Regions from separate parts of the Rhodobacter sp. 4.3.4 genome, predicted to be linked through region 2. Evidence: riboswitches for the same ligand, from Rfam matches in the RefSeq annotation. Region 2 holds a riboswitch; the other holds the start of a gene.
The links. A riboswitch is a leader RNA that binds a small molecule or an ion and turns the genes downstream of it on or off. The one in region 2 is predicted to bind thiamine pyrophosphate.

Region 1 (4,687 bases), 1.4 Mb from region 2:
CACCGCCGCCTCGAAGCGGAAGAAGCTGGGCGAACCGGCATAGCTTTCGTCACCCTGCATCATGGCGGCCCATTGCAGCGATGACATCGCGCCGGTGCCGCTGTCGGTCAGAAGATCGATCAGCACGTCATCCGAGTGCAGGCCGAAGAGGTTGTAGCCGGCCGCGCGCGCCAGACGTTCACGCTCGGGGCGCGAGGTGAGGCGGATCGGCTCGACCGATTTGATGCGGAAAGGTTCGATGATGGTTTTCATCACGGGGCTCCTGTCGATGGCCCCATGAAGCCGTGGCAACCGTCGCACGATGGGGCCGCAGCGTCGCGGTTGCCCGAAGACCCGGACCGCGCTCGACGCCCAAAGAGGTTGCAGGATGAAATCTTGCATCGCGCGTCATTTCCGTCAAGTCAGGCGGTGGGATCGGGATTGACGGACGCCCCGGGGCGGGGTTCTGTGGCCGCCTTGGCGCAGGGGAGATGCGGATGACGGACACCACGAAGGGTTTTGTCGCGATGGTGGCCGCCTGTTGTGTCTGGGGTCTGTCGGGGATCTATTACAAGGCGCTTTCCGAGGTGCCGCCGCTGGAAGTGCTTGCCCATCGCACGCTCTGGTCGGTGGTGTTTCTGGGCGCGGTGGTGGCGGTGCAGGGGCAGGGCGCGGTTCTGGCGCGCGCGCTTTCGGGGGCCAATCTGCGCATCGTGACGGCGGCGGCGGTGGTGATCTCGCTGAACTGGTTCGGCTTCATCTGGTCGGTGCAGAACGGCCGCGCGGTCGAGGCGTCCTTGGGCTATTACATCTTCCCGCTGGTCGCGGTGGCGCTGGGCATGGTGTTTTACGGCGAGCGGATGGGGCGGGCGCAGGCGGTGGCGGTGGCGGTCGCGGCGGCGGCGGTGGGCTGGCTGACCTGGGCGCTGGGCGCGGCGCCCTGGATCGCGCTGCTTCTGGCGGGCAGCTTCGGATTTTACGGGCTTTTGAAGAAGAAGCTTTCGGTGCCTTCGGTGGTCTCGGTGCTGGCCGAGGTGGTGCTTCTGGCGCCGCTGGCCGGGCTGGTGCTGGCGGCGGCGCATTTTGGCTGGTTTGGCCGCGCGCCCGGCTCCGGGCATTTCGGCGATGACCTTGGCCATTCGCTGATGCTGGCCTTTTCCGGGCTGATGACCGGCGGGCCGTTGATGCTGTTTTCCTATGCCGCGCAGCGGGTGCGGATGGCGACGATCGGGCTGGTGCAATATCTCAATCCGACGCTGCAATTCCTGGTTGCGGTCGCGGTCTTCGCCGAGCCCTTCACCCGCGCCCATGCCATCGCCTTTGCGCTGATCTGGGGGGCGCTGGCGCTGTATTCGGCTGCGGCGCTGCGGGCGCGCGGCTAGGGGGCGCTGTCCCGCCGCGACCCGAACGGGCGCAACATCCCGCGGGGGCAGGCTTTGCCGGGCGGCAGAGGTTGACAACTTCCGGCAGAAGCGCGACCTTGGCGCCCTCACCCGGGGGGTCTCGACAAGAGGCTGAGATACTGCTGGCCGGAAACCGATGCCGCGCAGCGCAGTGACCCGATGAACCTGATCCAGTTCACACTGGCGTAGGGATGGTGCACAGGCCGCGCGCGCCCCGCCCCCGGTTTCGTGGGAAGGGAAGCTTCCTGCCGGTCCTCCCATTCGACGCGGAACTGGGTCTCCTACGCCTTGAGCTCTGGAGGCTCCGACCGATGAAAGACCTGACCCCAACCGTCACCACGGGCCCGCTGCCCGGCTCGCGCCGCGTCTGGCATGCGGGCGAACGCCACCCCGAGATCCGCGTGCCGATGCGCGAGATCGACCTGCATCCGACCGCAGGGGAGCCCGCCGTCACCGTCTACGACAGTTCCGGCCCCTATACCGACCCGAAAGCCGAGATCGCCATTGACCGCGGCCTGCCGCGTCTGCGCGAAGCCTGGATCGCCGCGCGGGGCGATACCGAGACCTGTGCCCGAAGCGCCGCGCCGCCCCGGCAGCAGGCCGGTGCCGAAACCGCGCGGCAGGCGCCCGATTTCCCGCAGCCCCCGCGGCCGCGCCGGGCGAGGGGTGGGCAGGCGGTGACGCAGCTGGCCTATGCAAGGGCCGGGATCGTCACGCCGGAAATGGAATTCGTCGCCATCCGCGAGAATCTGGGACGCAAGGCCGCGCAGCAGGCACTGGCCCGCGACGGCGAGAGCTTCGGCGCCGAGATTCCGGCGTTCATCACCCCCGAATTCGTCCGCGACGAGATCGCGCGGGGCCGGGCGGTCCTTCCCGCCAACATCAACCACCCCGAGGCCGAACCCATGGTCATCGGGCGCAACTTCCTGGTGAAGATCAACGCCAATATCGGCAATTCCGCCGTCACCTCGTCGATGGCCGAAGAGGTCGAAAAGATGGTCTGGGCCATCCGCTGGGGCGCGGATACGGTGATGGACCTGTCGACGGGCCAGGACATCCACACCATTCGCGAATGGATCTTGCGCAATTCCCCGGTGCCGATCGGCACGGTGCCGCTGTATCAGGCGCTGGAAAAGGTGGGCGGCATCGCCGAAGACCTGAGCTGGGAGGTGTTCCGCGACACGCTGATCGAACAGGCCGAGCAGGGAGTGGATTACTTCACCATCCATGCCGGGCTGCGGTTGCACATGATCCCGATGACGGTGGGCCGGGTGACGGGCATCGTGTCGCGCGGCGGGGCGATCATGGCCAGATGGTGCCTGCATCATCACCGCGAGAGCTTCCTTTACGAGCATTTCGACGAAATCTGCGAGATCGCCCGCGCCTATGACGTGGCCTTCAGCCTGGGCGACGGGCTGCGGCCGGGCTCGATCGCCGATGCCAATGACGCGGCGCAATTCGCCGAGCTGGAAACCCTGGGCCAGCTGACCCGGATCGCCTGGGCCAGGGATTGCCAGGTGATGGTCGAGGGGCCGGGCCATGTGCCGATGCACAAGATCAAGGAAAACATGGACCGGCAGCTGCGCGACTGTGGCGAGGCGCCCTTTTACACCCTCGGGCCGCTGACCACCGACATTGCCCCGGGCTATGACCATATCACCAGCGGCATCGGCGCCGCGATGATCGGATGGTTCGGCACGGCGATGCTGTGCTACGTCACGCCCAAGGAGCATCTTGGCCTGCCCGACCGGAACGACGTGAAAACGGGGGTGATCACCTACAAGATCGCCGCCCATGCCGCCGATCTGGCCAAGGGGCATCCGGCGGCGCGGATCCGCGATGATGCCCTGAGCCGCGCGCGGTTCGAATTCCGCTGGGAGGATCAGTTCAACCTGTCGCTCGACCCCGACACGGCGCGCGCGATGCATGACGAAACCCTGCCCAAAGAGGCCCATAAGCTGGCGCATTTCTGTTCGATGTGCGGGCCGAAATTCTGCTCCATGCGCCTGAGCCACGACATCCGGGCCGAGGCGCAAAAGGACGGCATGCAGAAGATGGCCGAGAAGTTCCGCGCGGGCGGGGAACTTTACATGCCGCTTGACGAGGCGCCATGAGCGCGGGGCGGGCGCCGGAACGATGGCCGGGCGCGCGCCGCCCGGCGCCAAGGCCGAGCCGGTGAGAATTGCCCCGTAAGTGCTTGAAAAGTAATCGTTAAACTTGCGTCCCGCCGGTGCTGAACGCCCTCAGCCCCGGCGGGGCAGCCCCGTTCCGGTTGTTTCCTCAGCCGAAGGCGGTTTCGAGCGCTTCCTCCAGCGCGGCCACCGTCGCCACCGTCGTCACGCCGTCCAGCAGGCTCTCGCCCGCAAAGCCCTCGGCCACGACATGGGCGTTCAGCGCCAGCAGCGGGTCCCAGTAGCCCTCGGTGTTCAGAAGCAGGATCGGTTTCGTGTGCAGGCCCAGCTGGCGCCAGGTCAGCACCTCGTAGAATTCGTCCAGGCTTCCGGCGCCGCCCGGCAGCACGACGACCGCATCCGAATTCATGAACATCACCTTTTTCCGCTCGTGCATGTTCTCGGTGACGACAAAGGTGGTCAGGTCGCGTTTGCCGACCTCGAGCCGGAACAGGTGTTCGGGGATCACCCCGAAGGTCTTCGCCCCCGCCGCCTGCGCGGCCCGCGCCACCTCGCCCATCAGGCCCACATCGCCCGCGCCGTAAACCAGCCGCCAGCCGCGCGCGGCGAGCATCGCGCCGGTGGCCCGGGCGTCTTGGGCATAGGCGGGGCGGGCGCCCGGGCGTGAGCCGCAGAAGACGCAGACCGAGGGGGCGGATGTGGCGGACATGAGCTGGGCTTTCGTGCTGGAAATCGCGGTGGCGGGTGTTGCTTTTGGCAGGGATACCGGGTCAGATGGTCGCAAGCAAGCGGCGGAAAACGCCGTGGCCGCAAGGCCGCCAGGAGGGAGAGACAGCATGTCCGAGGGCAGGAAGACGGCGGTTGGGGTCGCGGTGGGCGGTGGTGCGGCTGTGGCGGCGGTGGCTGCCGTTGCCGCGCTCTGGTCGCTCGGGCAGGACGCGCCTGAACCCGCCGCTTCAGGGCCTGAACCGGCGGCTTTGCCCTCCGCGGCGGCCCCGGCGCCGATCCCGCAAACCGCGCCCGCGCCGGGGCAACAGGGGGGGGCCTCGGCCGCGCCGCAGGCTCCCGCTGCTGCCCCGCCCGTTTCGCTCCCCGTCGCGGCTGCGCCTGCGACGCCTGCCCCGGTTCCGACCGCGCCGATTGGGCCGGCCCCGCCGGCGCAATCGGCGCCTG
Region 2 (4,687 bases):
CAAGCGCGGTGGCGCCGCTTAGGCTTGCGCCGAACCAACCAGCCGCAGGGACTGCCATGATCCACCCCGTCGCCCTTCGTTTCACCGCCTCCGATGCCGAGACCCTTGCCGCCCGTGAAGGCCGTCTGGCGCTGATCGTGCCGCCCGAGGGCAAGCTCGGCGTGATGGGGCGCAAGCTGGACCGGCTGACGCGGGGCGCGGTGCGGCGGGCGCTGGCCTCCGAGGGCTGGGGCAAGCTGGCGGTGGGTGATTCGCTCGATCTGGGCTTTCCGGGCGGGCTGGCCTGCGAGACGCTGGCCCTGGTGAAGCTGGACCGCCGCGCCGGCGTGGCCGAGGCGCGCAAGGCGGGCGCAAGCATCGCCAAGGGGCTTGGCGAGAAAGGCGCTCTGGTGATTGCCGAAGCGCATCCGCGCGCCGCCGACATTTCCTTTGGTCTGGCGCTGCGGGCCTACCGTTTCGATTACCTGAGCGAGCCGAAAAAGCCCTTCGGCCCGGTCGAGATGATGGTGGCGGCCCCCGAGGCCGTCGCCGCCGCGGCCGCGCCGCATGCCGCGCTGGCCGAAGGCGTCTTTTTCACCCGCGATCTGGTGAACGAACCGGCCAATATCCTGACCACCGACGATTTCGCCGCGCGGCTGGCGGCGATGCACGAGCTGGGCCTTGAAGTCGAGATCCTCGACGAGGACGCGCTGGAGGAACTCGGCTTCCGCGCGCTCTTGGCGGTGGGCCAAGGGTCGGCCAGCCCGTCGAAGGTCGTGGTGATGCGCTGGCAGGGCGGCGAGCCCGATGCCGCGCCCTTGGCGCTGGTCGGCAAGGGCGTCTGCTTCGACAGCGGCGGCATCTCGATCAAACCCGCGGCGGGCATGGAAGAAATGACGATGGACATGGGTGGCGCGGCCGTTGTCGCGGGCGTGATGCGCACGCTGGCGCTGCGCAAGGCCCGCGCCAATGTCGTGGGGCTGGTCGGTCTGGTCGAGAACATGCCCGACGGGCGGGCGCAAAGGCCGGGCGATATCGTCAAGAGCCTGAAAGGCGACACGATCGAAGTGGTCAACACCGATGCCGAGGGGCGGATGGTTCTGGCCGATGTGCTTTGGTATGCGCAGGAGCGTTTCGCCCCCGCCGCAGTGATCGATCTGGCGACGCTGACCGGCGCGATCATCGTGGCGCTTGGCCATGATCATGCGGGCATTTTCAGCAATGACGACAAGCTTGCGGGCGATCTTCTGAGCGCCGCGAAGGCCGAGGGCGAAGGCGCTTGGCCGATGCCGCTGACGCCCGGCTATGATCCGCTGATCAAGTCGCGTCTGGCCGATATCAAGAACTCCGGCGGGCGCTGGGGCGGCGCGATCACCGCGGCGGCGTTCCTGAAGCGCTTCATCAAGCCCGATATGCCCTGGTGCCATATCGACATCGCGGGCGTGGCACTGCCGCCGGGCGAAAGCCCGCTGGCCCCCAAGGGCGCGACCGGCTGGGGGGTGATGACGCTCGACCGGCTGATCCGCAGCCGCTTCGAGGCCTGAGCCCATGCCCGCGCTGTTCTATCACGTCACCCAGTCGCCGGTCGAAGGGGTGGTCGAAACGCTGCTCACCCGCGCGCTGGCGCAGGGCTGGCGGGTGGAATTGCGCGGGGTGTCCCCCGAGCGGATGGACTGGCTTGACCAGAAACTCTGGCTTGGCCCCGAGGAAGACTTCCTGCCGCACGGGCTGGCGGGCGGGCCGCATGATGCGCTGCAACCCGTGCTGCTGACCACCACCCCGCGCCCCGAGGGGCGGCAGGCGGTGATGACCCTTGACGGCGCCGAGGTCACCCCCGCCGAGGTGGCGGCGGCCGAACGGGTCTGGATCCTGTTTGACGGCCGCGACGAAACCGCCGTCGCCCGTGCCCGCGATCAGTGGAAGGCGCTGACCGGGGCGGGCACCGCGGCGCAATACTGGAGCGAGGAAAGCGGGCGCTGGCAGAAGAAGGCCGAAAAGTAGCGCCCCGCCCCGCCCCCTCGCCCCCCGCAAAACACAGTTTTCGCTTGCGGCTTTCGCGCCGGGCCTTATGGTCCCGTCCCACCTCGGGGTGCTCTGACAGGGGCTGAGATGCGCTTGCGCAAACCCGTTGAACCTGAACCGGTTAAGACCGGCGGAGGGAAGGTATCCGGGCGCTCTCCCGGCCTGACCCCGCCCGTCAAGCCATTGGAGAGAAAGATGAAAACTGCTCTGATGCTGGCGGGTTGCGTGCTTGCCGCAACCCCTGCTCTGGCCGAGGACAAACCCGTCCTGACGGTCTATGCGCCCGAGTATTTTACCAGTGAATGGGGCCCCGGCCCGGCGATTGAAAAGGGTTTCGAGGCCGAGTGCGGCTGCGATCTGCGCTTCGTCGCGGGCGATGTGCTGCCGCGGCTGATGCTGGAAGGCGAGAAGACCGAGGCCGATGTGGCAATCGGGCTGAATACCGACATCACCGCCCGCGCCCGCGCCACGGGCCTGTTTGCGCCCCATCATCAGGATCTGTCGCGCCTGACCCTGCCGATCACCTGGGAAGATGACACGTTCCTGCCCTTCGACTGGTCCGAGGTCGCCTTTGTCTATGACAAGACGAAACTGACCACCCCGCCGAAATCCTTTGCCGAGCTGCTCGACGCCCCCGAAGGCGCCTTCAAGGTCGTCATTCAGGACCCGCGGTCCTCGACCGCCGGCCTCGCGCTGCTGCTTTGGGTCAAGCACATCTATGGCGACAAGGCCGGCGAGGCCTGGGCGAAGCTTGCGCCCAAGGTGCTGACGGTGACGCAGGACTGGTCCGAGGCTTACGGGCTTTTCACCGAGGGCGAGGCCGACATGGTGCTGTCCTTCACCACCTCGCCCGCCTATCACCGCATCGCCGAACAGGATGACAGCAAGGCGGCGGCGATCTTCCCCGAGGGGCATTATTTCTACACCGAGCTCGTGGCACAGCTGAAAACCTCGGATCAGCCGGAGCTGGCACAGAAATTCATGGATTACGTCCTGTCAGATACGTTTCAGGGCATGATCGCCACGGCGAACTGGTCCTATCCGGTGATCGAGAAACCGGGCGTCCTGCCCGAGGGCTTCGCCACCCTGCCCCGGCCCGCGACAACCTTCTTTTACAGCGAAGCCGAGGCCGAGGCGCTGCGCGGCCCGGCGCTGGAAGAATGGCGCGCGAATTTCGGCAAATGATCCCGGCGGCATCGGCGGCGGTCCTGGTGGCCGCGCTGGTGCTGGCCCCCCTCGGCGCGGTGATCCTCCGCGCCGGGGGGCTTTCGGCTTTGACCACCGCCGATCTGGAGGCGTTGCGCTTCACGCTCTGGCAGGCCGGGCTCTCGGCCCTGTTCTCCTGCCTGCTGGCGATCCCGCTCGCCCGGGCGCTGCACCGGCGCCGCTTTCCCGGCCGCAGCCTGTTCATCGCGGCGCTTGGGGCGCCGTTCCTGTTGCCCACCCTTGTCGCGGTGATGGGGCTTCTGGCGATCTTCGGCCGTCGCGGGCTGCTCAATGGCGCGCTTGACGCCCTTGGCCTGCCCGGGGTCTCGATTTACGGCCCCTGGGGGGTGGTGATCGGCCATCTGTTCCTGAACCTGCCCTTGGCGACGCGGATGCTGCTGCAGGGCTGGCAGGCGATCCCGGCCGAGCGGGTGCGGCTGGCGCTGTCGCTTGGCCTTGGCCCGGCGCAGATCGCACGGCATCTGGAGGCGCGGATGCTGCGCGCCGTCCTGCCCGGGGCCTTTCTGGCGATTTTCCTTGTCTGCCTGTCGTCCTTTGCCGTCGCGCTGACGCTGGGCGGCGGTCCCCGCGCCTCGACACTCGAGGTGGCGATCTATCAGGCCTTCCGCTTTGACGCCGATCTGGGCCGCGCCGCGGCGCTCTCGGCTTTGCAGGTGGCGCTGGCGCTGGCGGCGCTGGGCATCGCGGCGCGGCTGACGCTGCCGCCCGGCTTTGGCGCCGGGCTCGATCGGGCGCTGCCGGTGCAGCTGGCGCCGGGGCGGCCGCATCGGATCGGGGATGCGCTGATCCTCAGTGCCGCCGCGGCCTTCCTGCTGTCCCCGCTGGCCGCCATCGCGCTGCGCGGGCTGCCCGCGCTGGCCGATCTGCCCGGGCAGGTCTGGCAGGCGGCTTTCACCTCGGTCTGGCTCGCCATCGGCGCTGCGGCGCTGACGATGGTGCTGGCGCTGCCGCTGGCTTTGGCCGCGCCGCGCCGGATCTGGGCCGAACCCGCGGCGATGCTGCCGATGGCGGCCTCCTCGCTGGTGCTGGGCACCGGGCTGTTCCTGATCGCGCAGCCTTTCGTGGCGCCGACCGCGCTTGCCCTGCCGGTGACGCTTTTGACCAATGCCGCGCTCAGCCTGCCCTTTGCCCTGCGCCTGCTTCTGCCCGAGGTGCGCGCGCTGCAGGCCGATTACGACCGTCTGGCCGACAGCCTGAACCTGCGGGGGCTGGCCCGGCTGCGCTTCCTCACCCTGCCCCGGCTTGCACGGCCGACGGGCTTTGCCGCGGGGATTGCCGCGGCCTTTTCGATGGGCGATCTGGGCGCGATCGCGCTGTTCTCGGATGGCCGCAGCCAGACCCTGCCGCTCGCCGTCTATCAGCTGATGGGCAGCTACCGGATGGATCAGGCCGCGGGCGCCGCCTGCCTTTTGATGGCGCTGACCTTTGGTCTTTATGCCACCTTTGACCGGATCGGAGC

Region 1: linked by a shared signal. The riboswitch ahead of thiC (phosphomethylpyrimidine synthase ThiC) and the one ahead of thiB (thiamine ABC transporter substrate binding subunit) in region 2 are both predicted to bind thiamine pyrophosphate.

The regions. Positions count from the first base shown of each region.
Region 1 covers NZ_CM178967.1:1,289,999-1,294,685, forward strand. Annotated here, with positions in the region: gene AC4PTB_RS06215 (tryptophanase) at 1-252, opposite strand, end outside; gene rarD (EamA family transporter RarD) at 477-1,361, shown strand; TPP riboswitch at 1,464-1,592, shown strand; gene thiC (phosphomethylpyrimidine synthase ThiC) at 1,694-3,496, shown strand; gene AC4PTB_RS06230 (LOG family protein) at 3,663-4,223, opposite strand; gene AC4PTB_RS06235 (LysM peptidoglycan-binding domain-containing protein) at 4,351-4,687, shown strand, end outside.
Region 2 covers NZ_CM178967.1:2,648,960-2,653,646, forward strand. Annotated here, with positions in the region: gene AC4PTB_RS12995 (leucyl aminopeptidase) at 57-1,523, shown strand; gene AC4PTB_RS13000 (DNA polymerase III subunit chi) at 1,528-1,980, shown strand; TPP riboswitch at 2,055-2,157, shown strand; gene thiB (thiamine ABC transporter substrate binding subunit) at 2,197-3,186, shown strand; gene AC4PTB_RS13010 (thiamine/thiamine pyrophosphate ABC transporter permease ThiP) at 3,162-4,687, shown strand, end outside.